Regions from separate parts of the Streptomyces sp. NPDC058246 genome, predicted to be linked through region 1. Evidence: riboswitches for the same ligand, from Rfam matches in the RefSeq annotation. Region 1 holds a riboswitch; each other region holds the start of a gene.
The links. Region 1 has a riboswitch for S-adenosylmethionine ahead of thrC (threonine synthase). Riboswitches for the same ligand answer to the same signal wherever they lie in the genome.
Positions count from the first base shown of each region.

Region 2: it holds a riboswitch for S-adenosylmethionine, as region 1 does, so the genes downstream of both, ACFVXA_RS35990 (putative leader peptide) here and thrC (threonine synthase) in region 1, are expected to answer to the same signal.
Region 3: it holds a riboswitch for S-adenosylmethionine, as region 1 does, so the genes downstream of both, ACFVXA_RS12735 (aminotransferase class V-fold PLP-dependent enzyme) here and thrC (threonine synthase) in region 1, are expected to answer to the same signal.

Region 1 is NZ_JBHVWZ010000008.1:150,363-160,107, forward strand. It holds gene murQ (N-acetylmuramic acid 6-phosphate etherase) at 1-521, opposite strand, end outside; gene ACFVXA_RS14655 (MurR/RpiR family transcriptional regulator) at 651-1,577, opposite strand; gene ACFVXA_RS14660 (hypothetical protein) at 1,634-2,029, shown strand; gene ACFVXA_RS14665 (DUF4031 domain-containing protein) at 2,026-2,394, shown strand; gene ACFVXA_RS14670 (NADH:flavin oxidoreductase) at 2,425-3,546, opposite strand; gene groL (chaperonin GroEL) at 3,860-5,482, opposite strand; gene ACFVXA_RS14680 (cold-shock protein) at 5,868-6,071, opposite strand; gene ACFVXA_RS14685 (ubiquitin-like small modifier protein 1) at 6,533-6,808, opposite strand; gene thrC (threonine synthase) at 6,933-8,213, opposite strand; SAM riboswitch class I at 8,231-8,387, opposite strand; gene ACFVXA_RS14695 (glucosyl-3-phosphoglycerate synthase) at 8,578-9,522, shown strand; gene ACFVXA_RS14700 (trehalose-6-phosphate synthase) at 9,673-9,745, shown strand, end outside.
Region 2 is NZ_JBHVWZ010000039.1:50,807-60,551, reverse strand. It holds gene ACFVXA_RS36025 (NtaA/DmoA family FMN-dependent monooxygenase) at 1-815, opposite strand, end outside; gene ACFVXA_RS36020 (LLM class flavin-dependent oxidoreductase) at 836-2,077, opposite strand; gene ACFVXA_RS36015 (putative leader peptide) at 2,155-2,322, opposite strand; gene ACFVXA_RS36010 (GNAT family N-acetyltransferase) at 2,351-3,091, opposite strand; gene ACFVXA_RS36005 (ABC transporter substrate-binding protein) at 3,193-4,212, opposite strand; gene ACFVXA_RS36000 (amino acid ABC transporter ATP-binding protein) at 4,294-5,121, opposite strand; gene ACFVXA_RS35995 (amino acid ABC transporter permease) at 5,118-6,098, opposite strand; SAM riboswitch class IV at 6,431-6,539, opposite strand; SAM riboswitch class IV at 6,668-6,814, shown strand; gene ACFVXA_RS35990 (putative leader peptide) at 6,851-6,916, shown strand; gene ACFVXA_RS35985 (glutathione S-transferase C-terminal domain-containing protein) at 7,096-7,866, shown strand; partial or broken gene ACFVXA_RS35980 (serine hydrolase domain-containing protein) at 7,876-8,118, opposite strand; gene ACFVXA_RS35975 (ABC transporter ATP-binding protein) at 8,257-9,417, shown strand; gene ACFVXA_RS35970 (ABC transporter permease) at 9,414-9,745, shown strand, end outside.
Region 3 is NZ_JBHVWZ010000007.1:40,262-50,006, forward strand. It holds gene ctaD (cytochrome c oxidase subunit I) at 1-75, shown strand, start outside; gene ACFVXA_RS12695 (cytochrome c oxidase subunit 4) at 72-470, shown strand; gene ACFVXA_RS12700 (Ig-like domain-containing protein) at 627-1,898, shown strand; gene ACFVXA_RS12705 (hypothetical protein) at 1,997-2,398, opposite strand; gene ACFVXA_RS12710 (heme-copper oxidase subunit III) at 2,616-3,236, shown strand; gene ACFVXA_RS12715 (c-type cytochrome) at 3,301-4,110, shown strand; gene ACFVXA_RS12720 (Rieske 2Fe-2S domain-containing protein) at 4,107-5,174, shown strand; gene ACFVXA_RS12725 (cytochrome bc complex cytochrome b subunit) at 5,171-6,808, shown strand; gene trpD (anthranilate phosphoribosyltransferase) at 6,948-8,012, shown strand; SAM riboswitch class IV at 8,222-8,338, shown strand; gene ACFVXA_RS12735 (aminotransferase class V-fold PLP-dependent enzyme) at 8,527-9,745, shown strand, end outside.

The DNA of each region.
Region 1 (9,745 bases):
GCCCCCCGAGCGCGGGCGTGTTCGACGGCCCCGATGGCGTACGGGGTGCGGCCGGAGGCGGAGATGCCGACCACCGTGTCGTCGGGGGTCAGCCCCAGCCCGGAGAGGTCCTGCGCCGCCAGCTCCTTGGAGTCCTCGGCACCCTCGATCGAGGTGATCATGGCGGTGGGGCCGCCCGCGATCAGGCCGACGACCTCGGAGGGGTCGGTGTTGAAGGTGGGCGGGCACTCGGAGGCGTCCAGCACGCCGAGGCGGCCCGCGGTGCCGGCGCCCGCGTAGATCAGGCGGCCGCCGCGGGACATGCGGTCCGCGATGTCGTCGATCGCGGCGGCGATGAGCGGCAGCCGGTCGGCGACGGCCGTCGGCACCGTCGCGTCCTCGCCGTTCATGATCTTCGCGATCTCCAGGGTGGCCAGCTGGTCGATCTCGGCGAGTTCGGGGCGGAACGCCTCGGTGGTCAGTGTCTCCAACTCGGCCTTCAGGCCACGGAGGTGCGAGGAGGCGTCGGCGGTTGAGGTCATGGAGGAGGGCTCTTTTCGGTGCGTACGACGACGTTCGATGCTGCGAGAAGTAGGCCCCGTTGAGTAAGACGTTGAGCAGGTCGATGAGCAGGTCGTTGAGCAGGTCGATGATCCGTGCGCGGGTGCGTGCTAGCGGTGTCCGCCGCCGCGCGGGGTGTGGCGGTGCGCCAGTGCCTCGTACGAGGCGGACAGCGCGGGTGCCGCCGTCTCGTAGGTCCGCTGGGCGACCCCCACGAACAGACAGTCCACCACCAGGAGCTGGCTGGTGCGCGACGACATCGCCGCCGGGCGCAGCTCGCTCTCGCGGGCCGTGGACGTGGTGAGGATGTGGTCCGCGTACTGCGTGACCGGTCCTCCCGGGCGGCCGGTGATCGCCACCGTGGTCGCCCCGTGCTCGAAGGCGACCCGCAGCGGTTCGATGACGTCACCGGTCGAGCCGGAGTGCGTGATGGCTATCGCCACGTCCTTGGCGCGCAGCTGCACCGCGTGGGTGACGGCGAGGTGCGGGTCGCTGTGCGCGTGGGCTATGAGCCCGATGCGCATCAGTTTCTGGTAGAGGTCCTGCGCGACCAGACCGGACGCCCCGACGCCGTAGATGTCGATACGGCGGGCCGCGGCGAGCGCGGCGACCGCCGCCCCCAGCTGTACGGTGTCGAGCCCCGCGGCGGTGTCCGCGAGGGTCTGCTGCTCGTCGTACGCGAGTTTCGCCACGACGTCCGCGATGGGGTCGTCGACCGCGATGTCGGCGGTGACGGCGGGCGCGCGCCCCGACTGCTGCTGGGCGGCGAGCCCGGCGAGCGCCAGCCGAAGGTCCCGATACCCCGGGTAGCCGAGCAGCCGGGCGGTGCGCACGACGGTGGCCTCGCTGGTGCCGGTGAGCTCGGCGAGGCCGGTGACCGTGAGGGCCGCGCAGCCGGCCGGGTCGCCGGCGACGGCCTCGGCGACCCGCTGCATGGAGCGGGTCATCGAGGGGGCGAGGGTCCGCACCTTGGCCGCGAGGGCGGCGGGGGCGGGCGGCGCCTCCCCCGCGAAAATTTCCTTCACGTCATGGGTCACGTACTGAAAGATATTTTCCTTTGGGGTGGACGGTCAAGGGTGCGCACAATGGGGACATGGACCCCACCGACGACCCCATCAGCCCCCTGGAGCAGGCCCTGCACGCGGCGCGCGCCCTGGTACTCGCCGATCTGATCGCCGGCGAGGTCGCCGAGGCGGACGTCGTCTCGCTCGTGGAGGAGTCGGTGGTGCAGCGCCGGTGGTGGGTCGAGCAGTGGCCGGAGGGCGCGGGATTCGTCGCCGGGCTCGTCGCCCAGGACGTACAGGACGCCCTGCTGGAGCGGTACGGACGGTGGCCGCTGTGCCCCGTCTGCGGTTCCGGGGACCCGCACGCGCTGGACGTCGAGCCCGAGTTGGGGCCCGATCCGCACTGGGTGTGCCACAAGGCGGGGGTGAAGGTCGCGTCCGTGGGCTCCCTGGGCGCGGCGACCGGCGAGGCACCGTCCTCGTGACCGTCTATATCGATCCGCCCACCTGGCCGGGGCACGGCCGGCTGTGGTCCCACCTGATCAGCGATGTCTCGTACGACGAACTGCACGCCTTCGCCGCCGAGTTGGGCGCCCCGCCGCGGGCCTTCGAGCGGGACCACTACGACATCCCGGCACACCGGTACGAGGACGCGGTGCGCGCGGGCGCGGTGCGGGTCAGCAGCCGCGAGGTGGTGCGGCTGCTGCACGGGGCGGGGCTGCGGCGGCGGAAGGGTTCCGCCGCCGCCGAAGGGGCTGAGAATCTCCAGCCCCTCCGGCGTTCGAGGACGCGGCCGTTCACACCTGTGCCCGAGCCCGAGGGCGGCAGCCCCCGGTCAGGGAACGGGTAGCGGCGGAGGGGGACGAAACCCGCCCGGCGGTCAGCTGAGCGTGCGCAGCGCCGTCGTGTCGTACGCCGCCAGTTCCCCGAAGCGGCCGTCGAGGACCTTCGCCGCCCACTCCGGGTCCTGGAGAAGGGCGCGCCCCACGGCGACGAGGTCGAACTCGTCGCGCTCCAGGCGGTCGAGGAGGTCGTCGATGCTCTTCACCGCCGACCCCTCCCCCTGGAAGGCCTTGATGAAGTCGCCCTCCAGACCGACCGAGCCGACCGTGATGGCGGGCTTGCCCGTCAGCTTCTTCGTCCAGCCCGCGAGGTTGAGGTCGGAGCCGTCGAACTCGGGGACCCAGTAGCGGCGGGTGGAGGCGTGGAAGGCGTCCACACCGGCCGCGGCGAGCGGGGTGAGGATCGCCTCCAGCTCCTCCGGCGTCTCGGCGAGCCGGGCGTCGTACGCCTCCTGCTTCCACTGCGAGTAGCGGAAGAGGACGGGGAAGTCGGGCGAGACGGCGGCGCGGACCGCGGCGACGATCTCCGCCGCGAACTTCGTACGGGCGACCGGGTCACCGCCGTACGCGTCCGTGCGGCGGTTCGTGCCCGCCCACAGGAACTGGTCGATGAGGTAGCCGTGGGCGCCGTGCAGTTCGACGCCGTCGAAGCCGATGCGCTCGGCGTCGGCGGCGGCCTCGGCGAACGCCGCGACGACGTCGTCCAGGTCGGCCTGGGTCATCTCCTTGCCCTCACCGGCCGTGCCGTTGATGCGCAGCCCGGACGGGCCGACGGCGGGGGCGTCCGCGAACGGCGGTTCGCCCGCGCTGCGCACCATGCCGATGTGCCACAGCTGGGGCACGATCGTGCCGCCGGCCGCGTGCACGGCGTCGGCGACCTTCGCCCAGCCCGCCAGCTGCTCCGCGCCGTGGAAGCGCGGGATGCGGTCGCTCTGTCCCGCCGACTCGTGGCCCACGTACGTGCCCTCGGTGACGATCAGGCCCACGCCCGCGGCGGCGCGGCGGGCGTAGTACCCGGCCACGTCCTCGCCCGGTACGCCGCCCGGCGAGAACTGCCGGGTCATCGGGGCCATCGCGATCCGGTTCGGGACCGTCAGGCCGTTCAGGGAGACGGGGCGGGACAGGATCTCGGCTGCGCGGGAGGCGGCGGTGGCAGTCACGTAGGGGGCTCCTCGGAGGGGGCGATCACGGGGGCGATCGGACGTCGTGCAGGACGGTGGATTCCGGACGGTATGTGCATGTGCATCAACCGTCCGTCAACGTCAACTGGCCCATCCGTCGCGGCATTCCGCCGTCCGCCCGCCGGGTCCTGTGATCCCGGACACTCCTCAGGGCCCCTGCCTGACGGGAACCTCGCGAGGGGAACGCCGTGAGCGGAACTCCATGAGGGCGCGAACGCCCAAGGGCGGCACCCCTCCCTGTGAGGAAGGGTGCCGCCCTCGGAACGAAAGGACGGTGATCGACCGGGGTCGATCAGAAGTCCATGTCACCGCCCGGCATGCCGCCCGGAGCGGCCGCGGAGGCCTTCTCCGGCTTGTCGGCGATGACGGCCTCGGTGGTGAGGAACAGCGCGGCGATGGAGGCGGCGTTCTGCAGGGCAGAGCGGGTCACCTTCGCCGGGTCGATGATGCCCTCGGCGATCATGTCCACGTACTCACCGGTGGCGGCGTTCAGGCCGTGACCGATGGGCAGGTTGCGGACCTTCTCGACGACGACGCCACCCTCGAGACCACCGTTGACGGCGATCTGCTTGAGCGGGGCCTCCAGGGCGAGCTTCACGGCGTTGGCGCCGGTCGCCTCGTCACCCTCGAGCTCCAGCTTCTCGAAGACGGCGGAGGCCTGGATGAGGGCCACGCCACCACCGGCGACGATGCCCTCCTCGACGGCCGCCTTCGCGTTGCGAACGGCGTCCTCGATGCGGTGCTTGCGCTCCTTGAGCTCGACCTCGGTGGCGGCACCGGCCTTGATGACGGCCACGCCGCCGGCCAGCTTCGCCAGGCGCTCCTGGAGCTTCTCGCGGTCGTAGTCCGAGTCCGAGTTCTCGATCTCGGCACGGATCTGGTTGACCCGGCCGGCGACCTGGTCGGCGGAGCCGGAGCCGTCGACGATCGTGGTCTCGTCCTTGGTGATGACGACCTTGCGGGCGCGGCCCAGCAGGTCCAGACCCGCGTTCTCCAGCTTGAGGCCGACCTCCTCGGAGATGACCTCGCCGCCCGTGAGGATGGCGATGTCGCCGAGCATGGCCTTGCGGCGGTCACCGAAGCCCGGGGCCTTGACGGCGACGGACTTGAAGGTGCCACGGATCTTGTTGACGACCAGGGTCGACAGGGCCTCGCCCTCGACGTCCTCGGCGATGATCAGCAGCGGCTTGCCGGACTGCATGACCTTCTCGAGGAGCGGCAGCAGGTCCTTGACGTTGCTGATCTTCGAGTTGGCGATCAGGATGTACGGGTCGTCGAGGACGGCCTCCATACGCTCCATGTCGGTGGCGAAGTACGCCGAGATGTAGCCCTTGTCGAAGCGCATACCCTCGGTGAGCTCCAGCTCCAGACCGAAGGTCTGGGACTCCTCGACGGTGATGACGCCTTCCTTGCCGACCTTGTCCATCGCCTCGGCGATGAGCTCGCCGATCTGGGTGTCGGCGGCGGAGATGGAGGCCGTGGAAGCGATCTGCTCCTTGGTCTCGACATCCTTGGCCTGCTCGAGCAGGGCACCGGAGACGGCCTCGACGGCCTTCTCGATACCGCGCTTGAGGGCCATCGGGTTGGCGCCGGCGGCTACGTTGCGAAGGCCCTCGCGGACCAGCGCCTGGGCGAGGACGGTCGCCGTGGTCGTACCGTCACCGGCGACGTCGTCCGTCTTCTTGGCGACTTCCTTGACCAGCTCGGCGCCGATCTTCTCGTACGGGTCCTCGAGCTCGATCTCCTTGGCGATGGAAACACCATCGTTGGTGATCGTGGGGGCGCCCCACTTCTTCTCGAGGACGACGTTGCGACCCTTGGGGCCAAGGGTGACCTTGACGGCGTCGGCGAGCTGGTTCATCCCGCGCTCGAGACCGCGCCGTGCCTCCTCGTCGAACGCGATGATCTTGGCCATGTGAAGTGGTCCTCCCGGACGGGGTGGATTGCTCCGGATCGCGCCCGCGCCCGCGACGGACGGCCTGCAAGCCCTGTGGTTCCTTGCCCCACCGGCCTGCGGGCCTCGCCGGCCCGATCCAAGTTCTGTCACTCTCACTGGGAGAGTGCTAACGCCAATGATTAGCACTCGACCCCTGCGAGTGCAAGCGCCTCTCACGAACGGGGCGGGTCCGGGAACGCGAACGGGGCGGGTCCGGGAACGCGAGTGGGGCGGGCCCGGGGACGCGAGTGGGGCGGGCCCGGGGACGCGAACGGAAGCGGGCCGGGGAACGCACGAGGGGTCCGCATCCCAGGTGGGATGCGGACCCCTCGGCGTGAGTGCGTCGTTGGCCGTTCGCGCCGGATCAGACGGCGAGCTTGACCATGTCCGCCTGCGGACCCTTCTGGCCCTGCGAGATCTCGAACTCCACTCGCTGACCCTCTTCAAGGGTGCGGTAGCCGTCCATCTGAATCGCGCTGTAGTGCACGAAGACGTCCGCACCACCGTCGACCGCGATGAAGCCGTACCCCTTCTCCGCGTTGAACCACTTGACGGTGCCCTGAGCCATGCCTAACTCCCCTATTACTGGCCCTTGCACAGATCCACACTTCGCGGATCCGGGTCAGACCTCACCCCCCAACGGTTGGGGGTGTGCGCCGGAACGCGTCGACCGCGGCTGAATGTATCTGTCCAACTGCCGTCTGCAACAGGTCAATCGGACGAGAATTCTGGGCACGACCGATCGGGAATATGCGGAGAATTTGCGAAGATTCAGGGCAAGTCGGGCCCCGTAAATGCCATAAACGGCTCAAAGACATGGGGCACATTGGCTACTTCTTATCGGGTGTCGCACAGGTACTCATATGCGTCCGGCATGAAAAGCGAAGCAGCTTCCCCAACTGTACCGCGCTCAACCATGCAGAATTGCCCCCTCCGTTTCTCTCACGGAGAGGGCAATTCGATGAACTCTTGGTAATGAGCGTTACCTACGGTAACAATCTCACCCTGGGTGACGGGCGTCGGCGCCGCTCAGCCGCCGGCCACGGCCGGGATGATCGAGACGCCCGCACCGTCGGGCGTAGCCGTCTCCAGCCCCTGCTCGAACCGCACGTCGTCGTCGTTGACGTACACGTTGACGAACCGGCGCAGCTTGCCCTGGTCGTCCAGGACGCGCGCGGCGATGCCCGTGTGGTTCTTCTCCAGGTTCTCGATGACCTCGGCGAGGGTCGCCCCCTCGGCACTCACCTCGGCCTGCCCGCCCGTGTAGGTGCGCAGGATGGTGGGGATACGGACGTTGACGCTCATGGGGTACGACCTCCGGTCTGATGGTCTACGGCTGTGGAGCGCCCCCGTCAGGGGCGCGGGGCTGTGACAGCTGCGGCTCCGCCGTATGGGCGCGACCAGCCCCCACCGGCCCGCGGCGAAACGCTTAAGCGAGACCAGCCTCGCGGAAGGACTCCAGGTTGGGACGGATGGTCGCGGTGAGCCCGGTACCGGCCACCGCGTCCAGCGTCTTGAGACCATCACCCGTGTTGAGGACGACGGTCGTGAGCGTCGGGTCGAGCAGCCCGTTCTCGATCAGCTTCTTGGTGACACCGACGGTCACGCCACCGGCGGTCTCCGCGAAGATGCCCTCGGTGCGCGCGAGGAGCTTGATCGCGTCGACGACCTGCTCGTCGTCGACGTCCTCCACCGCACCGCCCGTACGCCGCGCGATGTCGAGCACGTACGGCCCGTCGGCCGGGTTGCCGATGGCGAGCGACTTGGCGATGGTGTTCGGCTTCTGCGGCCGTACGACGTCGTGGCCCGCCTTGTAGGCGACGGACACCGGCGAGCAGCCCTCGGCCTGGGCGCCGAAGATCTTGTACGGCTTGTCCTCGACGAGCCCGAGCTTGATCAGCTCCTGGAGACCCTTGTCGATCTTCGTGAGCTGGGATCCGGAGGCGATCGGGACGACCAGCTGGTCGGGGAGCCGCCAGCCGAGCTGCTCGCAGATCTCGTACGCGAGGGTCTTGGAGCCCTCCGCGTAGTACGGCCGCAGGTTGACGTTGACGAAGCCCCAGCCCTCGCCGGCCGGGTCGCCGATCAGCTCGGAGCAGAAGCGGTTCACGTCGTCGTAGTTGCCCTCGATGCCGACGAGTTCGCCGCCGTAGATCGCGGCCATGACGACCTTGCCCTGCTCCAGGTCGTGCGGGATGAACACGCAGGAGCGGAAGCCGGCGCGGGCGGCGGCGGCACCCACGGCACCGGCGAGGTTGCCGGTGGAGGAGCAGGAGAGCGTGGTGAAGTCGAAGGCGCGGGCGGCCTCGATGGCCTGGGCGACCACGCGGTCCTTGAAGGAGTGCGTCGGGTTGCCGGAGTCGTCCTTCACATACAGCCCGCCGGTCACGCCCAGCTCGCGCGCCAGGTTGTCGGCCTTGACGAGCTTGGTCCAGCCGGGGTTGATGTTCGGCTTCTCGGCGACGTCCGCGGGGACGGGCAGGAGCGGCGCGTAGCGCCAGATGTTCGCGGGGCCCGCTTCGATGCGCTTGCGGAGTTCTTCGGTCTCGTAGGCCGAGAAGTCGTACGCGATCTCCAGCGGGCCGAAACACTCCTCGCAGGCGAAGACCGGTCCGAGCGGGACGCGGTGGCCGCACTCGCGGCACGAGAGAGCCGCGGCGGGACCCAGATCGACGGAGTTCGTGGTGCTTGCAACAGTCTGCGCAGCCATGGAGGCGAGGCCCTTTCTCCTCATCTTCCTCACGACGCACTTCGCCGTGAGACGGATTTGGCACCTTCCCTAGCCGGGAGCCTCGCGGAGCGATCGACATCGATCGGTACGAGACCGGCTGGAGGGTTGCCGGGGCTTCAACGGGCCGTATCCCTCTGCCCCTCTGGATGAGCGGTATTCGGTTGTTGAACTATTGAGCACTATGAGTGCCGATGATCTACACCGATGATCTACGCAATGCGATGGTCATCCGCGTTGTTCAAGACTGTAACCGAAGGCCAGGACAGTTGAGATAGTCGTCCGAACCGCGAGATGGATCACACCGTGAGACACCGGGTGATCAGACAGTGAGGAGCCGCAGACTGTGCTGAAGGAAGTCGAGCGCTGGCTGAGCACACGCTCCTGGTCCGTGACCGATCGCCCGCTCCACCAGCTCATGGCCGCGAAGCGCACCACAGGGTCGACGGTCAGCGTCGTACTGCCCGCGCTCAACGAGGAGGAGACCGTCGGCGAGATCGTCGCGGTCATCCGCCACGATCTGATGCAACAGGTGCCCCTCGTCGACGAGATCGTCGTCGTCGACTCGGGCTCGACGGACCGCACCTCCGAGGTGGCCGCCGCCGCGGGCGCGCGGGTCGTGCACCGGGACGAGATCCTGCCGCGCATCCCGACCGTGCCCGGCAAGGGCGAGGTCCTGTGGCGGTCGCTCCTGGTGACGAGCGGGGACATCGTCTGTTTCATCGACGCGGACCTCAAGGAGTTCTCGTCCGACTTCGTCACCGGGATCGTGGGCCCGCTGCTCACCGAGCCCGGCGTGGACCTCGTCAAGGCGATGTACGACCGTCCGCTGGGCGGCGCCGCGGGTCAGGGCGGCCGCGTCACCGAACTGATGGCCCGCCCCCTGCTCAACATGCACTGGCCGCAGCTCGCCGGCTTCGTCCAGCCGCTCGGCGGCGAGTACGCCGCGCGCCGCTCCCTGCTCGAACAGCTCCCCTTCCCCGTCGGGTACGGGGTCGAGCTGGGCATGCTCGTCGACGCCCTGCACCTGGTGGGCCTCGACGCGCTCGCCCAGGTCGACGTGGGCGAGCGCAAGCACCGCCACCAGGACGGCCAGGCCCTTGGCCGCATGTCCGCCGCGATCTACCGCACCGCCCAGCTCCGGCTGGCCCGCGGGCACCTCATCCGCCCGTCGCTCACGCAGTTCGAGCGGGGCGAGGAGGGCTTCGAGCCGCGCACCTACTCCGTGGACACGGAGGAACGTCCGCCGATGGTGGAAATCTCCGAATACGTGAAACGGAGGGCCGCGTAGGACACGCCCCGTCAGGGGCGCGGGGCTGTGACATACGCGGCTGAGCCGCGTGGGCGTGACCAGCTCCCCTTGGCCGGGGGATCGCCTACGAGCTCGCAGACGGCCGACGGGAACGTTTGAGCGTTTCGACCGAGGGCTAGGTTTCGAGGCATGGCTTCAACGCACGGTGCCCACCGGATCCTGGTCGCCTCCAACCGCGGCCCGATCACCTACGAGGTCCGCG
Region 2 (9,745 bases), on a different contig from region 1:
GCGGGCAGGATCAGCAGCTGGTCGTGCCGGCGGCCGTAGCGGGCGAGGCGGCCCTTGACGTCCGTGTAGAACGCCTGGCCTTCGTCGAGGGTGCTGTACCGGCTGAAGATCGCGTCGGCGCCGGCGGCCGCGAACTCGCGTCCCTCGTCGGAGTCGCCCGCCTGGAAGATGACGGGCCGACCCTGCGGGCTGCGCGGGACGTTGAACTGTCCCTCGATGTCGAAGTGCTGCCCCTGGTGCACGAAGGCGCCGGCCTTGGCGTCGCTCAGGAAGGTGCCGCTCTGCTGGTCGGCGACGATCTCGTCGCCGCGCCAGGAGTCGAAGAGTTCGTTGGCCGTGCTCAGGAACTCCTGGGCCCTGGAGTACCGCTCCTGCTGCGGCAGGAAGCCGCCGCGCCGGAAGTTCTCACCGGTGAAGGCGTCCCAGGAGGTCACCACGTTCCAGGCGGCACGGCCGCCGGAGAGGTGGTCGAGGCTGGCGAACTGGCGGGCCACCTCGTACGGCTCGTTGAAGGTGGAGTTGATGGTGCCGGTGAGACCGAGGTGTTCGGTGACGGCGGCGAGCGCGGTGAGCACGGTGAAGGTGTCGGGGCGGCCCACGACGTCCAAGTCGTAGATCTTGCCGCCCTGTTCGCGCAGCCGCAGGCCCTCGGCGAGGAAGAGGAAGTCGAACTTGGCGCGTTCGGCGGTCCGCGCGAAGTGCGCGAAGGAGCTGAACTCGATGTGGCTGCCGGCCTCCGGGTCGCTCCAGACGGTGGTGTTGTTGACGCCGGGGAAGTGGGCGGCCAGATGGATCTGCTTCAGGGGCTTGCTCATGGTCGTACGGTCCCTCCGGCTCAGGCGGTGACGGCGGCATAGCGGTTGGCGGGGCGGTCGAGCCCCAGCAGCCCGCGCAGGGTGTCGGCCTCGTACGACTCCCGGAAGGCGCCGCGGCGCTGGAGTTCGGGAACCAGGCCCCGGGTGATCGCCGGCAGGTCGTGACCCACGACGGCGGGACGCAGCCGGAACCCGGAGAGCCCGGCCCGGCCCAGCTCCTGGAGCAGATCGGCCAGTTGTCCGGGTGTTCCGGTGAAGATCCGCGCATCGCTGGTGTACGGGTCACCCGCGAGCGAGTCGAGGCGCTCCCGGCGCGCGGTCGCGGCGGCGGGGTCGTCGTCCAGGAAGACCACCAGGTCGCCGAAGAGATGCAGGGGCTGCGCGGCCCGCCCGGCCTGGTCCTGCGCGGCGCGCACCGCGGCGACGATGGTCCGTGCCTGCTCGGCGTCGTGCGGAGTGACGTATCCGAGATCGGTGGACCGCCCCACCAGCCGGAACGGCGCGCCCGTGCCGGTCTCGTGGGCCAGCGCGGTGACCAGCGGCTGGCCCTGCGGCGGGCGGGGGGTGATGGAGGGGCCCTTGACGCTGAAGTGCCTGCCCTCGAAGTCGATGTAGTGCAGCTTGTCGCGGTCGATGAAGCGGCCGGTGGCGACGTCCCGGATCTCCGCGTCGTCCTCCCAGCTGTCCCACAGCCGGCGCACCACTTCGACGTAGTCGGCGGCCTCGTCGAAGAGCTCGACGGTCAGCGCCCGGATGTCCGGGCTCTCCAGATCCTCGATGCGGAACGGCGGCACGGTACGGCGGCCGAAATGCGCGGCCTCGTTGCGGCGCGCCGACACCTGGACCCGTACGCCCGCACGGCCGCTGCTCACATAGTCGAGGGTGGCGATCGCCTTGGAGATATGGAAGGGCTCCGTGTGGGTGGTCACCACCGTCGGCACGAGCCCTATGTGCCTGGTCAGCGGTGCGACCCGGGCCGCGATCAGGACGGCGTCGAGGCGGCCGCGGACCCGGTCGGTCCGCCCGTCGGGTTCGGTGAAGTGCGAGGACTGGAGTCCGAGCGAGTCCTCGATCGTCACGAAGTCGAGCAGCCCGCGCTCGGCCTCCGTGACGAGGTCGGTCCAGTACGCGGCGGTGAGCAGCTCCCGGGGGCGGGCCACCGGCTCACGCCAGGCGGCCGGGTGCCAGCCCGCGCCGTCGAGCGCGACGGCGAGATGCAGGTTCCCGGCGGAGGAGGGGGACGACGAAGCTGATGGGGACACGGGAGGGGTGCCTTCCTGATCGGCCGTACGAGATCACCGGACCCTCGCCTCGGAGGGTGCGGCGGCAGGGTGACAGGTCAGGGACGACAGAGCGCGCCGGCCACGCGCTTCAGGTCGATGTGCGGCCGGGAGTACAGATGCACGCGGCGGCGTGGGGCGAGAACCCTGACACGGAGGCGGGACACACCCGGCACCTCGGTCACCTCCGCCCTTCCGGCTCGGCGGGCCCGGGGCCGCACCGGCATGATGTCGTCGCCCATGGCAACAGTCCGGCTACGCCGTCTGTTCCGGCGCCGCGCCCGGAGTGCGGACCTGGAGGAAGTTCCTGCGGCGGCGCAGGGTGAAGCCGATCGACTCGTAGAGCCGGATCGCCGTGACGTTGGTCGCGGAGGCGTGCAGGAAGGGCGTGTCTCCGCGCCCCCTGATGCCTGCCGCGATCGCGCGCACCAGCCGGGTGGCGAGGCCGCGGCCACGGTGGTCCGGGTGGGTGCAGACGGCGCTGATCTCCGTCCAGCCCGGTGGCCGCAGCCGTTCACCGGCCATGGCGATCAGTCGTCCGCCGTGCCGAATGCCGAGGTAGGTGCCGAGTTCGACCGTGCGGGGCAGGAAAGGCCCGGGCTCGGTCAGGGCGATGAGGTCCAGGATCTCGGGCACGTCGTCGGGTCCGAGCCGCACCGCGTCGGGGGCTTCCTCGACGCGGAGCGCGGTGTCGACGAGCTGGACGCCCTCGCCGCGCCGTACGGTCTCCCACCCTTCGGGAGCGCCCTGGACGCCCGACACCGCCACGACGGTTCCGGGGCCGAGGAGTGCGGCGAGATCGTCCCAGGCGCGGGGATCGTCGGGGTCGGCCAGGGCGGTGAACGGCGAGACGTCCCTGCGGTAGCGGGCGGCACGTCCGACGCGCTCGGCGAACACCGCGTGCGGACCGGTCAGCGCGGCCCAGGCCGCGTTGTCCAGGACATGGGACGGCGACGCCGGGCTCTGCGGCTGCGGCAAAGGGGCGAGGGTGGACATGGCGGGTTCGGATCTCCGTGGCGTGGCGGTGCGGCTTCGGTGGGTTCGGGGGCCGCCGGTTCCCGGGGGGAGCCGGCGGCCCGTCAGGAGCGGTCGGGTGCTCAGGAGTTGTCGAGCGGCAGCCCGGGCGGATTGACCTGAGAGGTGCCCACGGCCTCGTTGGAGAGGTTCCAGGCGGACAGCCACTTGGCGTACTGGCCGCTCTTGATCAGGTGGTTGACCGCGTCGGCGATCGGCTTGGCCAGACCGCTGTCCTTCTTCGTGGTCGCCGCGATCAGGCCCTGCAACGACGTGCCGGCGCCGGAGAACGTGCCCGCGCTGCGCGTCGGGTCGGGCGACTTGGCGGTCTGCCGGATGTGATAGGCGACACCGGGGTTGGCGGAGAAGTACGCGTCGATCTTCCCGCCGGTCAGCGCCAGGTAGGTGCTGTTCTTGCTCGCGTAGTGCTTGACCGTGAGCCGCTTGCCCTCCTTCTTGAGCTTGGTCTGCCACTCGAGGAGGATCTTCTCCTGGTTGGTGCCGTTGTCGACGGCGACGGTCTTGCCGGCGAGGTTCTCGTAGTCGCCGTCGAAGTTCCACCTGCTCTTCTTGAGCACCTCGAAGCCGACGTTGTCCTTGCGGTAGGAGGCGAAGTCGTACTTCTTCTTGCGTTCCTCGGTGTCGGTGATGTTGGCGAAGGCCACGTCGACCTTGCCGCTGTCGATGCCGACGAACATGTTCTCCCAGGTGGAGTTCTTCAGCTCCGGCTTCAGGCCGAGAACCGCGGCGACCAGGCGGCCGAAGTCGGGCTCCGCGCCGGTGAGGGTCTTCTGGTCCGAGCCGACGTACGCCAGCGGCGGGAAACCGTCGGGCAGAGCGCCCACGCCGATCTCCAGCTTGCCGCTCTTGCGGACCGAGGCGGGCAGCTCGGCGCTGATCGACTTCACCTCGGAGACCTTCAACGCGGCCTGCTGGGCGGCGCCGTTGGACAGCTGTCCCACGGTCACCGTGCCCGCGGTGTCGGTCGTGGTGGCGGCGTCGCTGTCGCCCCCGCAGGCGGCGAGCCCGGCGGCCAGTGAGGCAATGGCGGTCGCCGCGGTGATTCCGCGTATCAGGCTGCGTCGAGAGAGGTGCGTAGGCATGGCTGTCCTTGTCGCTGGGTGAGGGTGTGACTGCGGTGAGGTGGCAGGAGGAAGTGACGTGGCGAGGGAAGACGGCGCCGGTCAGAGCACCTTGCTGAGGAAGTCCCGGGTCCGCTCGTGCCGCGGGTGGTCCAACACCTCGTCGGGCGGGCCCTGTTCGACGACGCGGCCACCGTCGATGAAGACGACCCGGTCGGCGACCTCGCGGGCGAAGCCGATCTCGTGGGTGACGATGACGAGGGTGGTTCCACTGGTCGCCAGGTCCTTGATGACGGCCAGCACCTCCCCGACGAGTTCGGGGTCGAGAGCCGAGGTGGGCTCGTCGAACAGGATGATCCCCGGGCGCAGGGCGAGGGCGCGGGCGATGGCCACGCGATGCTGCTGGCCGCCGGACAGCTGTCGCGGGTAGGCGCCGGTCTTCTCGCCCAGGCCCACCCGGCCGAGCAGTTCACGGGCCAGCTGCTGGGCCTCGGACTTGGCGAGCTTCCCGGTGGCGACGGGCGCGGCGGCCACGTTGTCGAGGACGGTCAGGTGCGGGAAGAGGTTGAAGTTCTGGAAGACGAAGCCGATCCGGCTGCGCTGGGTCAGAATGGCTCGCTCGCTGAGTTCCTTGAGCCTCCCCCAGCCTTCGGCCGGGGGGACCCCCATCTCGCTGCGCTTGCCGTGCCGTCGTACGCCTATCAGCTCGCCGTTGACGCTGACGTACCCGACTTCGGGCTTCTCCAGGTGGTTGATCACCCGCAGCAGCGTCGACTTGCCGGAGCCGGACGGGCCGAGGATGACGGTGACCTCGCCGGGCCGCACCGTCAGGTCGACGCCGTCGAGCACCCGGTGTGCGCCGTACCACTTGTGCACGTCGTGGACCTCGAGGGCGGCGGGACGCGCGTCGAGGGTCTGGGCGGGAGTCATACGGCGGCCTCCTTGCGCAGCCGGGCCCGCAGATCACTCAGGCCGGCCCGCAGCTTCTGCAGCGGCGTCGGCGGCAGGGTGCGCGTCGCGCCCCGGGCGAAGTACCGCTCGACGTAGAACTGGACGACGGACACGGCGCTCGTGAGGATCAGGTACCAGACGGTGGCGACCAGCAGCAGCGGCACGATGTCGCCGGGATAGGTGCTGCCCATCGTCTGCACCGAGCCGAACAGGTCGAGCAGCGACACGTAGAACACCAGGGAGGTGCCCTTGATCAGGCCGATCAGCTGGTTGACGTAGTTCGGCGTGATGGACCTGAGCGCCTGGGGAAAGACGATCCGGGTGAACTGGTACGTCTTCGGCAGGCCGAGCGCGGCGGCCGCCTCGTGCTGGCCCTGGTCGACGGAGAGGATGCCGCCGCGGACGACCTCGGAGGCGTAGGCCGCCTCGTTGAGGCTGAGGCCGATGACGGCGACCGTCATGTCGGTGGCGAGCCGCGACTCGTCGAAGCTGACGAAGGCCGGCCCGAACGGCACGCCGAGGCTCAACGTCTTGTACAGGGCACTGAAGTTGTAGAGGAAGATCAGCACGACGATCAGCGGCACGGAGCGGAACAGCCAGGTGTACACCCAGCTCACCGCGCGCAGCACCGGGCTCCCGGAGAGCCTGGCGAGGGCGAGCAGGACCCCGCCGAGCAGCCCCAACACCGCGCTGAGCGCGGCCACTTCGAGGGTGATGACGAGGCCGTCGAGAATGGTGGGCCGCAGGAACCAGTAGCGGAAGCGGTCCCACTGGTAGAAGGGGTTCGTGGCCAGGCCGTGGATGATCTGGGCGACCAGGACCAGGACGACGGCCGTGCTGATCCAGCGGCCCGGCCTGCGCAGCGGCAGCACGCGTTGCGCGGTGAGCGGCTTCGCCGGGGAGTCGGCGGGCGGTGCCTCGGCAACGGACACGGCCACGCCAGGGGGTTCACTCATGAGGGCTCCAGCGGAGTCGGACACCCCGGGGCGCGGCGTGGGCGGCACCGCGGCGCGCAGGGGACGGCCGCGGATGACGCAGAGCGGGAGGACGCCGGTACCGGGGGCTGGGCGGGCAGAGGGCACACCGCGGCAGCGGTGCGCGTCAGGGGTTCAGAACGCCGTCAGCCTTGACAGCGGGGACAGCCCGCAGCGGTACACAGGGCACTGTTGACGCGGAGCAGGTCGACGCAGCGGTTCGCGCACAGCAGGACGCAGCCGTGGGGCCGTCGTGCGGCCGTCCTCGAAGCTGCGTCCATCGCCGTCTCCGTCACTGTTCCCCGCCCGTGGGCGGCTCGCGCTTACCGAAAGCCTTCCGGTCCGGTCGTCACCTGGGGCACCCCACCGCGTCGCGAGGGTTGCCGGCCAGCGAGCCAGGGCTTGTCGCTGACACTCATGACCGATCTGCGGCGTAAGTTAGGCACGCCGGGAAACCGATGTCAACGTGTTCCGGCCCGAATGACCACGTGGTGAGACCGGCTACACGCCTTCTTGACGGCTTCGTACGGTGCACTGACACTGACGAGGACGGTCACGATTGTCAGCGCCTCGTCCCGCAGCCTTCGCTGCGCGACGCGGTGATCGGCCCCGGCCCGCTGACAGGCAACCCTTCCACCGCGACGGGGTGCCCCGGGTGACGACCGGGTCCCGCCGGTGCGGCGGGACAAGCGTGGTCTCGCAACTCGCGGGCCCTGGAAGCGGGACCGGTGGGAATGCCCAGGAACAACCTGACGAGACGTCTGCACATCGACTTGTTGCGGGTCTCCAGCGCGTACTAGTCCGGCCGCTCCGAGCCGGTACGCAAGCGCAGTCACTCCGTTCCGCCGCTGCCGCCCATGAGGCGGCCGGGGCTTCGTCGTTCCCCTGGAGAGTCATGCCCAAGACAGTTTCGCGCGCCGCAAACCCAGGCACCTCCGGCACGTGTGCCAGCCCGGCCGGCACAGACGCCCCGGCCTCGGTGGCCACAGACACCTGCGCGTCAACTCCGCCCGCACCGTGCCCGGTTGCGACATCCGGCAGCACCGTTCGCTCCTGGGGCGCCGCGCCGTCCGCGTCCCCTCGCCCGCCCCGCATCCGCAGCCGCATCGCCGCCGGCGCCGCCGGCGGTTTCTACCCGGCGCCGCACCGCTATCAGTTGTATCTCTCCGCCGGCTGTCCGCGCTCGCTGCGCCTTGCGATCACTCTCCGCCTGCTCGGCCTCCAGGACTCCCTCGCCACCACGATCCTGACGCACCCCACCGAGACACCCGACGCGTTCACCTCGCTGCGGAGTGCCTACGAGGCCACCTGGCACCACTACGAGGGCCCGCTGACCGCGCCCGCGCTGTGCGACCGCTGGAGCGGCCGCGTCGTCAGCAATCACACCCCTGACATCCTGCGCGACCTCGCCGGCCTGCTGACCGGCCACGACGAGGCGTGCGTCCCGCCGCTGCATCCGCCGGCCCTCGCCGCGGACATCGACGCCCTGCGCGAACGCCTCGACCGGGACGTCACGCCGACCGCACAGCCGACGGCCCGTTCGGCGACGCTGGATCTGCTGGACCTGCAACTCGCCACGCGGACCTATGTGTTGGGCGAGGAGCTGACAGCGGCCGACGTGGACCTCTGGGCCGCGCTCACCCACCTCTCCACGCCCGAGCCCCTGTCCCGGCACAGCCATCTCCGCGCCTACGTGCACCGCCTCGACGAGCACCCCGCCTTTCGGCTGGAGTTCCATGGAAATACCTGACTGGTAGCCGCTCGCGGAGCCGGGCTCCCACAACGGCTGCTGCGCCGCGACGATCGCGCACATGGCGTCCCAGTCGCACAGCTCGGCCGGGGTGATGGCGGCGGGCAGCTGCGGGACGCCGACCCCGTGGGTCAACGCGTCGCGTACCGTGGCGCGTTCCTTGCCGTGGGCGCCGAACTCGGGCCAGTAGTGGGCGATCGGGGTGTCGTAGTCGAGCAGTCCGCGTTCGGCGAGGACGTGGACGAGGGTGGCGGTGAAGCCCTTGCCGAGGCCTAACCTGCCGTGACAACCCGCCGAAGCCCCGAACGAACATCAACTGGCTAGACTACGCACCCTCGTGCACGCGATCGCGCCACATGCGAGCAAAGCCGTTCCCGAAGGGTTTCGAGCTTGATAGCCATCGAAGAGGTCAGCAAGCGATACGCCGACGGCACGGTGGCCGTCGATCGCCTGTCACTCCAGATACCGGACCACTCCATCACCGTTCTCGTCGGACCCTCGGGCTGCGGCAAGACCACCACGCTGCGCATGATCAACCGCATGGTCGAACCCACCAGCGGCACGATCCGGGTCGACGGCGAGGACATCCTGCGCCGGCCGGTCAACGCGCTGCGCCGTTCCATGGGTTACGTCATCCAGAACGCCGGACTCTTCCAGCACCGCACGATTCTCGACAACATCGCCACGGTGCCGCGGCTGCTCGGCTGGTCCAAGCAGCGCGCCCGGGCCCGCGCGGCCGAACTCATGGAACGGGTCGGCCTCGACCCGGGCATGGCCCGCCGCTATCCCTACCAGCTCTCCGGCGGCCAGCAGCAGCGGGTGGGCGTCGCCCGCGCACTGGCCTCGGACCCGCCGATCCTGCTCATGGACGAACCGTTCTCCGCGGTCGACCCGGTCGTGCGCCGCGGCCTCCAGGAGGAGTTGCTCCGCATCCAGGGCGAACTCGGCAAGGCGATCGTGTTCGTCACGCACGACATGGACGAGGCCATCAGGATCGGCGACCGCGTCGCCGTGCTGCGCACCGGTGGCAGGCTCGCCCAGTTCGCCGCCCCCGAGGAGCTGTTGGCGTCGCCCGCCGACCCGTTCGTGGAGGAGTTCCTGGGCGCCGACCGGGGCATCCGCGGGCTGTCGTTCCTGTCCACCCGCGAACTCGCACTCGACCGCTCCCGGGTCTTCCCCGTCGGCTCCGACTGGCAGGAGATCGCCGGGCGCGACAAGACGCGGGCGCCGGTGCTCGTGACCGACGCCGGCGGCGAACCGCTCGGCTGGGCCGACCTCACCACGTGGGGCGGCGACGTCCAGGCCCTCGAACCGTACGGGCAGAGCTTCGAGGTGGGCCGGGACTCACTGCGGGTCGCCCTGGACCGGGCCGTCCTGTCCCCCACCGGTCAGGCGGTCGCGGTGGACGGGGCGGGACAGGTGCTCGGGATCGCCGGACAGGAGACCGTCGCCGCGGCGATCCGCGCCGCCCGGCGGCGACAGGCCACCGAGTCCGCCGAGGGCCCGTCGGACTCCCGGCAGGAGCCGTCCCCGACGAAGGCCGTGCGATGAACGGCTTCTTCGACATTCCGAGCGACCTCCAGCACAGCTATCTCGGGCTGATCTCCTGGCACATGCAGGAGGCGCTGCTCCCGGTGCTCGCCGGTCTGCTCCTCGCGCTGCCGATCGGCATGCTGTGCGTCCGCTTCGACTGGCTCTATCCGCCGGTGCTGTGGGCCACGACCGTGCTCTACGCGATCCCGTCGCTGGCCTTCTTCGTGGTGCTCATCGACTACACCGGGCTGAGCCGGCTCACCGTGATGATCCCGCTGTGTCTCTACAGTCTGGTGATCCTCGTCCCCTCGGTGGTCGACGGCGTCCGCTCGGTCCCCGAGGAGAC
Region 3 (9,745 bases), on a different contig from region 1:
GCCGCTCTCGACCAGCTCGAGAACGCCGGTCACGGGACGTCGGCTCTGGCTGGTGGCAAGGAGGCCGGCAAGTGAAGGTCCAAGGCAAGATGTTCCTGTGGCTGTCTGCCTTCATCCTCGTCATGGCGATCGTCTATGGCGTGTGGTCGAAGGAGCCGGCCGGTACGACGGCGCTCTTCCTCGCCTTCGGTCTGAGCGTGATGATCGGCTACTACCTGGCCTTCACGGCCCGGCGGGTCGACGCTCTCGCGCAGGACAACAAGGAGGCCGACGTCGCGGACGAGGCCGGCGAGGTGGGCTTCTTCAGCCCGCACAGCTGGCAGCCGCTCGCGCTCGGTGTCGGTGGCGCGCTCGGCTTCCTGGGCGTTGTCTTCGGCTGGTGGCTGCTGTACTTCTCGGCCCCGATCATCATGATCGGCCTGTGGGGCTGGGTCTTCGAGTACTACCGCGGCGAGAGCCGCACCCAGTAGCACGCGTCGGCACCCGCTGAACACCAGGGAGCCCGGACCCTCCACACGGAGAGTCCGGGCTCCCTCGTTCGTCGCCCCCCCCGTTCGGCGTACTCCGCGTCCCTCGCACGGATCACTCGGATCGCCGGAGTTGACGGGGCCTCATAGCGTGAGTCCATGAACCACTCTCCCCGAATCCGTATGGTCGTCAGCTGCACCACGCTGGTGGTCGCAGTCGGCGCGAGCGTCACCGCCTGCGGCTCCGACGGTCACCCGCTCTCGGCGAAGCCGTACGACGCGGCGGGACAGATCTCCTTCAACGGCCCCACCGGCGACAGCCGGAAGGCAGAGAAGGTCGACCCCGACAAGCCCCTGGAGATCACCGCCACGGGCGATGACGGGCGGATCACCGACGTGACGGCCACAGACGTCTCGGGGCGCTATGTCGTGGGCGAACTCGCCGCCGACGGAAGCCGCTGGCACAGCACCTCCCCGCTGGCCGCCGGGGCCCACTACACGGTGCGGGTGAGCACCGAGGACGACGACGGCGCCCCCGGCCGCAAGGTCATCGCCTTCGACACCACCACGCCCAACACGAAGAAGGCGCTGAACGTCGAGTTCGGGCCCAAGGCGGGCGAGTACGGCGTCGGCCAGCCCGTCACGGCCACCCTCAGCATGCCGGTCAAGGACAAGGCCTCCCGCACGGTCGTCGAGCGCGCCCTCAGGGTCGACTCGACGCCCGCCGTGGAGGGCGCCTGGCACTGGGTGGACGACAAGACGCTGCACTACCGCCCCAAGGAGTACTGGCCCGTCCACGCCACGATCCAGGCGCACAGCAACCTCGCGGGCATCAAGATCGGCGACCGTCTGTGGGGCGGCAACGCCAAGGCCCTGACGCTCACCACGGGCGATCAGCTCATCGCCGTCACCGACGCCTCCGCGCACTCCATGACCGTCTTCCGCAACGGTCAGCAGATCAACCAGATCCCCGTCACCACCGGCAAGCCCGGATACGAGACCCGCAACGGCGTCAAGGTCGTCCTGGAGAAGCAGTCCTTCGTACGCATGCGCGGCACCACCGTGGGCATCGCCGAGGGCAGCTCCGACTCCTACGACCTGCCGGTGTACTACGCCACCCGCGTCACCTGGAGCGGCGAGTACGTGCACGCCGCGCCCTGGTCCGTGGGCGAGCAGGGATACGCCAACGTCAGCCACGGCTGCACCGGGATGAGCACCAGCAACGCCGAGTGGTTCTTCGACAACGTCCGCGAGGGCGACATCGTGAAGGTCGTCAACTCGAACGGCGACACGATGGACCCGTTCGGCAACGGCTTCGGCGACTGGAACCTCGACTGGAAGAAGTGGCGCAACGGCAGCGCCCTGGTGGCCGGCACCCCCGACACCCCGCCCCTGGCGGAAAAGGCCAGACTGCGCCCCGAGTCGGTGTGAGGCCGGGCCGTGTCGCCGCGCCCCGGAAGGGGCGCGGGGAACGGCGCGACCAGCCGCTGCCGGCCCACAGCCGCGAAAGCGGCGCGGGAACCGGGCTCTCAGGCGCCCAAGAGAGCCTTCGTACGCAGCAGAGAGGCCAGCGAGGCCGCGAACTCGACCGGATCCACCGGCAGGGTCACCGCGGCCTCCGCACGGCTCCACGTGGCCAGCCACGCGTCCTGCGGCCGTCCGATGAGGACAAGCACCGGCGGGCAGTTGAAGATCTCGTCCTTGATCTGGCGGCACAGCCCCATGCCGCCCATCGGCACTGCCTCGCCGTCCAGCACACAGACGTCGATCCCGCCCTTGTCCAGCTCCCTGATGACGGCGGCCGGCGTCGCGCACTCGAGGAACTCGACGGCGGGTACGTCCGGAGCGGGCCTGCGCCCGGTCGCGAGCCGCACCTGTTCGCGGGTGTTGGAGTCGTCGCTGTAGACCAGCACCGTGGCGGTCGGCTGCATTCTTCCTCCGAGACGTCAGCGTCGTACGGACATCAAGCGATCGGACATCGAGCGATCGGACTGATCGGAGCGGGCCCGATGCGCGGATGCTACTCCCTTGAACACCTCGTCAACACCGGTTCGGACAGGGCTTCGATGGGCCATACGGGCTGGACACACCCCCCCAACACCCCGAACGGCACCCCCCGGGGTGAGGGCGGGATAAGCGACCGACATAATGTCGGTCGTGGCGACAGCAACGACAGTAGAAACCGGGCACGCGCACCCGTCGGTCAATCGGCCGAACCTCACCAGCGTCGGAACCATCATCTGGCTGAGTTCCGAGCTGATGTTCTTCGCGGCCCTCTTCGCGATGTACTTCACCCTGCGATCGGTGACCGGGCCGGATCACTGGAAGACCATGGCCGAGTCGCTGAACGTTCCGTTCTCAGCGACGAACACCACGATCCTGGTGCTCTCATCACTCACCTGCCAGCTCGGCGTGTTCGCCGCCGAGCGCGGGGACGTGAAGAAGCTCCGGATGTGGTTCATCGTCACCTTCATCATGGGTGCGATCTTCATCGGCGGTCAGATCTTCGAGTACACCGAGCTGGTCAAGAAGGACGGGCTCTCGCTCTCCTCCGACCCGTACGGCTCGGTGTTCTACCTGACCACCGGCTTCCACGGCCTGCACGTGACGGGCGGCCTCATCGCCTTCCTGCTGGTCCTCGGGCGCACCTACGCGGCCCGCAGGTTCACTCACGAGCAGGCGACCGCCGCCATCGTCGTGTCCTATTACTGGCACTTCGTCGATGTCGTCTGGATCGGCCTCTTCGCCACGATCTACCTGATCAAGTAATCGGGCGCAGCGCCCGAAACATCCAGAAGCACCGACGCAGAAGATCCTGACACCGGGGTAATCCGTGAAAAAGCTCTCCGCACGACGACGCCATCCGCTGGCGGCGGTCGTCGTCCTACTCCTCGCGCTGGCGGCCACCGGGGGGCTGTACGCCGCGTTCGCACCCGCGAGCAAGGCGCAGGCCGATGAATCCGCCCAGTCCCTCGCCATCGACGAGGGCAAGAAGCTCTACTCCGTGGGCTGCGCAAGCTGCCACGGAACCGGCGGTCAGGGCAGCTCCGACGGGCCGAGCCTGGTGGGCGTCGGCGCCGCGGCGGTCGACTTCCAGGTCGGCACCGGCCGTATGCCGGCGCAGCAGCCGGGCGCTCAGATCCCGAAGAAGAAGGTCATCTACTCGCAGGCCGAGATCGACCAGCTCGCGGCGTACATCGCCTCGCTCGGTGCCGGTCCCTCGATCCCGACCAAGAGCCAGGTCAGCCCCGAGGGCGCGGACATCGCCAAGGGTGGCGAACTGTTCCGCACCAACTGCGCCCAGTGCCACAACTTCACCGGCAAGGGCGGCGCTCTGACGCACGGCAAGTTCGCGCCGAGCCTGGAGGGTGTCGAGCCGAAGCACATCTACGAGGCCATGCAGACCGGCCCGCAGAACATGCCGTCCTTCCCCGACACCACGATGTCGGAGAAGAACAAGAAGGACATCATCGCGTACCTCGACGCGGTCAACGGTGACAACACCGAGAGCCCCGGCGGTCTCGAACTGGGTGGCCTCGGGCCGGTCAGTGAGGGCCTGTTCGGCTGGATCTTCGGTCTCGGCACCCTGGTCGCCGTCGCCGTCTGGGTCGCCGCTCGGACCGCAAAGGCCAAGAAGTCATGAGTAGCCAAGACATTCCAGAAGAGAACGTGCCCGCTGAGCGGGCCACCGACGAGCACGGTCACGGCTCGGTAGCCGTCGCGGACGAGACGAACCCGTTCGCGGACCCCGGTCTGCCGCCGCACGAGCACCGCATCCAGGACATCGACGAGCGGGCCGCCAAGCGGTCCGAGCGCATGGTCGCCCTGCTGTTCACGCTGTCGATGCTGGCCACCGTCGCCTTCATCGCCTCGTACGTGGCGATCCCGAACGACAAGTCGATCTACGTCTTCCCGCTCGGGCACATCAGCGCGCTGAACTTCGCGCTGGGTATGACCCTCGGCATCGCGCTGTTCTCGATCGGCGCGGGGGCGGTCCACTGGGCCCGCACCCTGATGTCCGACGTGGAGATCGCCGACGAGCGTCACCCGATCGAGGCGGAGCCCGAGGTCAAGGCCAAGGTTCTGGCCGACTTCAAGCAGGGCGCCAAGGAGTCCGCGCTCGGCCGCCGCAAGCTCATCCGCAACACGATGTTCGGCGCGCTGGCCCTGTTCCCGCTCTCCGGCGTCATGCTGCTGCGCGACCTCGGCACGCTGCCCGGCACGAAGCTGCGCCACACGCTCTGGTCCAAGGGCAAGCTGCTCGTCAACATGAACACGAACGAGCCGCTGCGCGCCTCCGACGTCGCCGTCGGTTCGCTCACCTTCGCCAAGCCCGAGGGCCTGGAGGAGCACGACGAGGACTTCCAGACGCAGATCGCCAAGGCGGCCCTGATGATCGTCCGGCTGCAGCCGGACAACATCAAGGACAAGAAGGAACTCGAGTGGTCCCACGAGGGGATCGTGGCCTACTCGAAGATCTGCACCCACGTCGGTTGCCCGATCTCCCTGTACGAGCAGCAGACGCACCACGTCCTCTGCCCGTGCCACCAGTCCACCTTCGACCTCTCCGACGGTGCCCGAGTCATCTTCGGGCCGGCCGGTCACGCCCTGCCGCAGCTGCGCATCGGTGTGAACGCTGAGGGCTATCTCGAGGCGCTCGGCGACTTCGAAGAGCCCGTCGGTCCTGCATTCTGGGAGCGCGGATGAGCACCACGACCACTTCCGACGCACGCTCGCGCGAGAAGGCGCCCGCCGGTGAGCGGGTGGCCGACTGGGCCGACGGCCGTCTGGGGATCTACTCCCTGGCCAAGTCCAACATGCGCAAGATCTTCCCCGACCACTGGTCGTTCATGTTGGGTGAGGTCTGCCTCTACAGCTTCATCATCATCATCCTCACGGGTGTGTATCTGACGCTGTTCTTCCACCCGTCGATGAACGAGGTGGAGTACCACGGCAGCTACATCCCGCTGCAGGGCCAGCTGATGTCCGAGGCGTTCAACTCGACCATGCACATCTCCTTCGATGTGCGCGGTGGTCTGCTGATCCGGCAGATCCACCACTGGGCGGCGCTGATCTTCCTCGCCGGCATGTTCGTGCACATGATGCGCGTGTTCTTCACGGGTGCGTTCCGCAAGCCGCGTGAGGTCAACTGGGTCTTCGGCTTCCTGCTGTTCGTCCTCGGCATGTTCACCGGCTTCACCGGTTACTCGCTCCCGGACGACCTGCTCTCCGGCACCGGTGTCCGCTTCATGGAGGGCGCGATCCTGTCCGTGCCGATCGTGGGCACGTACCTGTCGTTCTTCCTCTTCGGCGGCGAGTTCCCGGGCGGCGACTTCGTGGCCCGCTTCTACTCGATCCACGTCCTGCTGCTGCCGGGCATCATGCTCGGTCTGGTGGTCGGCCACCTGATCCTGGTCTTCTACCACAAGCACACGCAGTTCGCGGGCCCCGGAAAGACGAACAACAACGTCGTCGGCATGCCGCTGCTGCCGGTCTACATGGCCAAGGCCGGAGGCTTCTTCTTCCTGGTCTTCGGTGTCATCGCGGCCATCGCGGCGATCGCCTCGATCAACCCGATCTGGGCCATGGGCCCCTACCGTCCGGACATGGTGTCCACGGGCGCCCAGCCCGACTGGTACATGGGCTTCTCCGAGGGCCTGATCCGTGTCATGCCGGGCTGGGAGATCAACCTCTGGGGCCACACGCTCGTCCTGGGTGTGTTCATCCCGCTGGTCATCTTCCCGCTGGTCCTGGTCGCGATCGCGGTCTACCCGTTCATCGAGTCCTGGGTCACCGGCGACAAGCGCGAGCACCACATCCTGGACCGCCCGCGCAACGTCCCGACCCGGACCGCGTTCGGTGCCGCCTGGATCAGCTGGTACTTCGTCCTGCTCGTCGGCGGTGGCAACGACATCTGGGCCACGCACTTCCACCTGTCGATCAACGCGATCACCTGGTTCGTGCGGATCGGCTTCTTCGTGGTGCCGGTGCTGGTGTTCCTCGCCACCAAGCGGATCTGCCTCGGCCTCCAGCGCCGGGACCGGGACAAGGTGCTGCACGGCCGCGAGTCGGGCATCATCAAGCGCCTGCCGCACGGTGAGTTCATCGAGGTGCACGAGCCGCTCAGCCAGGACGCGCTGCACACGCTCACCGCGCACGAGCAGTACAAGCCGGCCGAGATCGGTCCGACGGTCGACGAGAACGGTGTCGAGCGCAAGGTGCCCGGCACCCAGCGGCTGCGCGCCAAGCTCAGCAAGGGCTTCTACGGGGGCGACAACCAGATCCCCAAGCCCACGGTCGAGGAGTACAAGGAGATCACGAGCGGCCACGGCCACCACTGATCGCAGCACACGCCACGCCACGGTTGAAGGGCCCCCGTCCGGTGTTCGGACGGGGGCCCTTCGCCGTACCCGGGGCTGGATAGGGTGGACTCGTCGAATCTCGCGTCCCGTTGTACGGGACTTCACCCAGGAGCGGCTGATGAGCGCTGTGACCCCCGCTGGAGGCGACACCGCGGCGGGCCGTTCCTGGCCCGACGTACTGAGCGCGCTGCTCGGCGGACAGGACCTGAGCGCCGAGGACACGGCGTGGGCCATGGACCGCATCATGAGCGGTGAGGCCGCGGACGCCCAGATCGCGGGCTTCCTGGTGGCGCTGCGGGCCAAGGGCGAGACGGTCGAGGAGATCACCGGTCTCGTGCGGACGATGTACGCCCACGCGAAGCCGCTGCACATCCCGGGGCCGGCCGTCGACATCGTCGGTACGGGCGGCGACCGGGCCAAGACGGTCAACATCTCGACGATGTCCGCCATCGTGATCGCCGGGACCGGGGCGAAGGTCGTCAAGCACGGCAACCGTGCGTCGTCCTCGGCGAGCGGCTCGTCGGACGTGCTGGAGCGGCTCGGCATCAATCTGGACCTGTCGCCCGAGCGGGTCGCGCAGGTGGTGGAGGAGGCCGGGATCACCTTCTGCTTCGCGGCCAAGTTCCATCCCTCGATGCGGTTCGTCGGCGCGGTGCGGCGGGACCTGGGGATTCCGACCTCGTTCAACCTGCTCGGCCCGCTGACCAACCCCGCCCGGGTCACCGCCTCGGCGATCGGCTGTTTCGACACCCGGATGGCGGGGCTCATCGCCGGCGTGCTGGCCGAGCGTGGGTCGTCCGCGCTGGTGTTCCGGGGCGACGACGGCCTCGACGAGCTGACGACCACGGCCACCTCCCGGGTGTGGATCGTCCGCGACGGCAAGGTGACCGAGGAGGCCTTCGACCCGCGCGACGTCGGCCTCGAGGTGGTGCCGGTGGAGGCGCTGCGGGGTGCCGACCCCGAGTACAACGCCGGGGTCGCGCGGCGGCTCCTGGACGGCGAGACGGGGCCGGTACGGGACGCGGTGCTGCTGAACTCGGCGGCGGCGCTGGTGGCCCTGTCGCCGGGCGACGGGCCGCTGGTGGATCAGATCCGGGGGGCGATGACTCGGGCGGCCGAGGCCATCGACTCGGGCACCGCGAAACGGACCCTCGACCGCTGGGTGGCGGCCAGCAACGCGTAGCGCTTGTTCCGCCCCCTCCGCCCCTACCCGTCCCCTCTTCTGGGGCCGCGCCCTTCTGGGGCCGCGCCCCAGACCCCGCCGGGTTGTTCTCCGGCTGCGGACGGGTGGGGGCTGGTCGCGTAGTTCCCCGCGCCCCTTACGGCCCCCGGCGTCCCGGTATCCGGACACGGGGGTTGCGTGGGGAAGATCGTATGGCAAGATGCTGGGCAGGTCATGAGCGACAGCCATCAGGCCCCGGCCGGCTGTCCGGCAACCCTCCGTCCGTGGCGGGGTGCCCCGGGTGAAGACCAGGCCGTAGGCAGCGAGGTCTACGGCAAGCGCGGACCCCTCGCCCTCATCTGAGTGGACAAGCCCAGGGGTCCTGGTCGTTCGAGGGAGCCTTCTGTGAGCAAGCGAATGCGATAGGGCGTAGAGCCCCGCCTCCGCATACCCCTTTCACCCTTTCCTGCGCTGAGCCGTACCCCCGTGTACCCGCTCGCGCGGTGATTCCGCCTGCCTCTCACAGGAGCTCGCCATGTCTGTCTCCACCGCTGCCGCCGACCAGTCCGTTTGTACCCCTCTGCCCGTCCTGGGCAGGGATGTGACCGTGCCCCTCGTCACCGGTGGCGAGGTCACCTACGCCGCCCTCGACTACGCCGCCAGCGCCCCGGCCCTGCAGCGGGTGTGGGACGACGTGGCCGCGTACGCCCCGTACTACGGCAGCGTGCACCGCGGCGCCGGGTATCTCTCGCAGCTGTCCACCGACCTGTTCGAGAACGCCCGCAGGACCGTCGCCGAGTTCCTCGACTGCCGGGACGGCGACCAGGTCGTCTTCACCCGCTCCACCACCGACTCGCTCAACCTGCTCGCCGCCACCCTTCCGGCCGACTGCCAGGTCTTCGTCTTCGAGACCGAGCACCACGCCTCGCTGCTGCCCTGGCGGGACGCCCGGGTGACCTACCTGAACGCCCCGCGCACGCCCGAGGAGGCCGTCGCCACCCTGGAGCGCGCCCTCGCCGGCCGGGAGCCGTACGGACCGGCCCTCGTCTGCGTCACGGGTGCGTCCAACGTCACCGGCGAGCTGTGGCCGGTGCGTGAGCTCGCCGCCGCCGCCCACGCGCACGGCGCCCGCGTCGTCCTCGACGCCGCTCAGCTGGCCCCGCACCACGCGGTCTCCGTCCGCGACCTGGACGTCGACTGGGTCGCCTTCTCCGGCCACAAGCTGTACGCGCCCTTCGGCTCCGGCGTGCTCGCGGGCCGTTCCGACTGGCTGCGGGAGGCCGAGCCGTACCTCGCGGGCGGCGGGGCCAGCCGCAAGGTGTCGCGCCGGGAGGACGGGGGAGTGGACGTGGAGTGGCACGAGACCGCCGCCCGTCACGAGGCCGGGTCCCCGAACGTCATCGGCGCGTACTCGATCGCCTCGGCCTGCAAGGCGCTGACCGAGGCCGGGTTCGACTCGTTGGCCGCCCGTGAGCAGCGGCTGATCGCGGCCGTCCGCGCGGGGCTCGCCGAGGTGCCCGAGGTGCGGGTCCTGTCCCTCTTCGGTGACGACGCGCCGCGTGTCGGCGTCATCTCCTTCGTCGTCGAGGGGTGGAACAGCTCGCACTTCGCGGCGGCGCTGTCCGCCGAGTACGGGATCGGGGTGCGCGACGGTCTGTTCTGCGCCCATCCGCTGGTGCGCACGCTCCTCGGCAGTGACCCGCAGTCGCAGGGCGAGTGCGGGGCGCCCGAGGCCGCGCCGGGGGAGAAGTCCC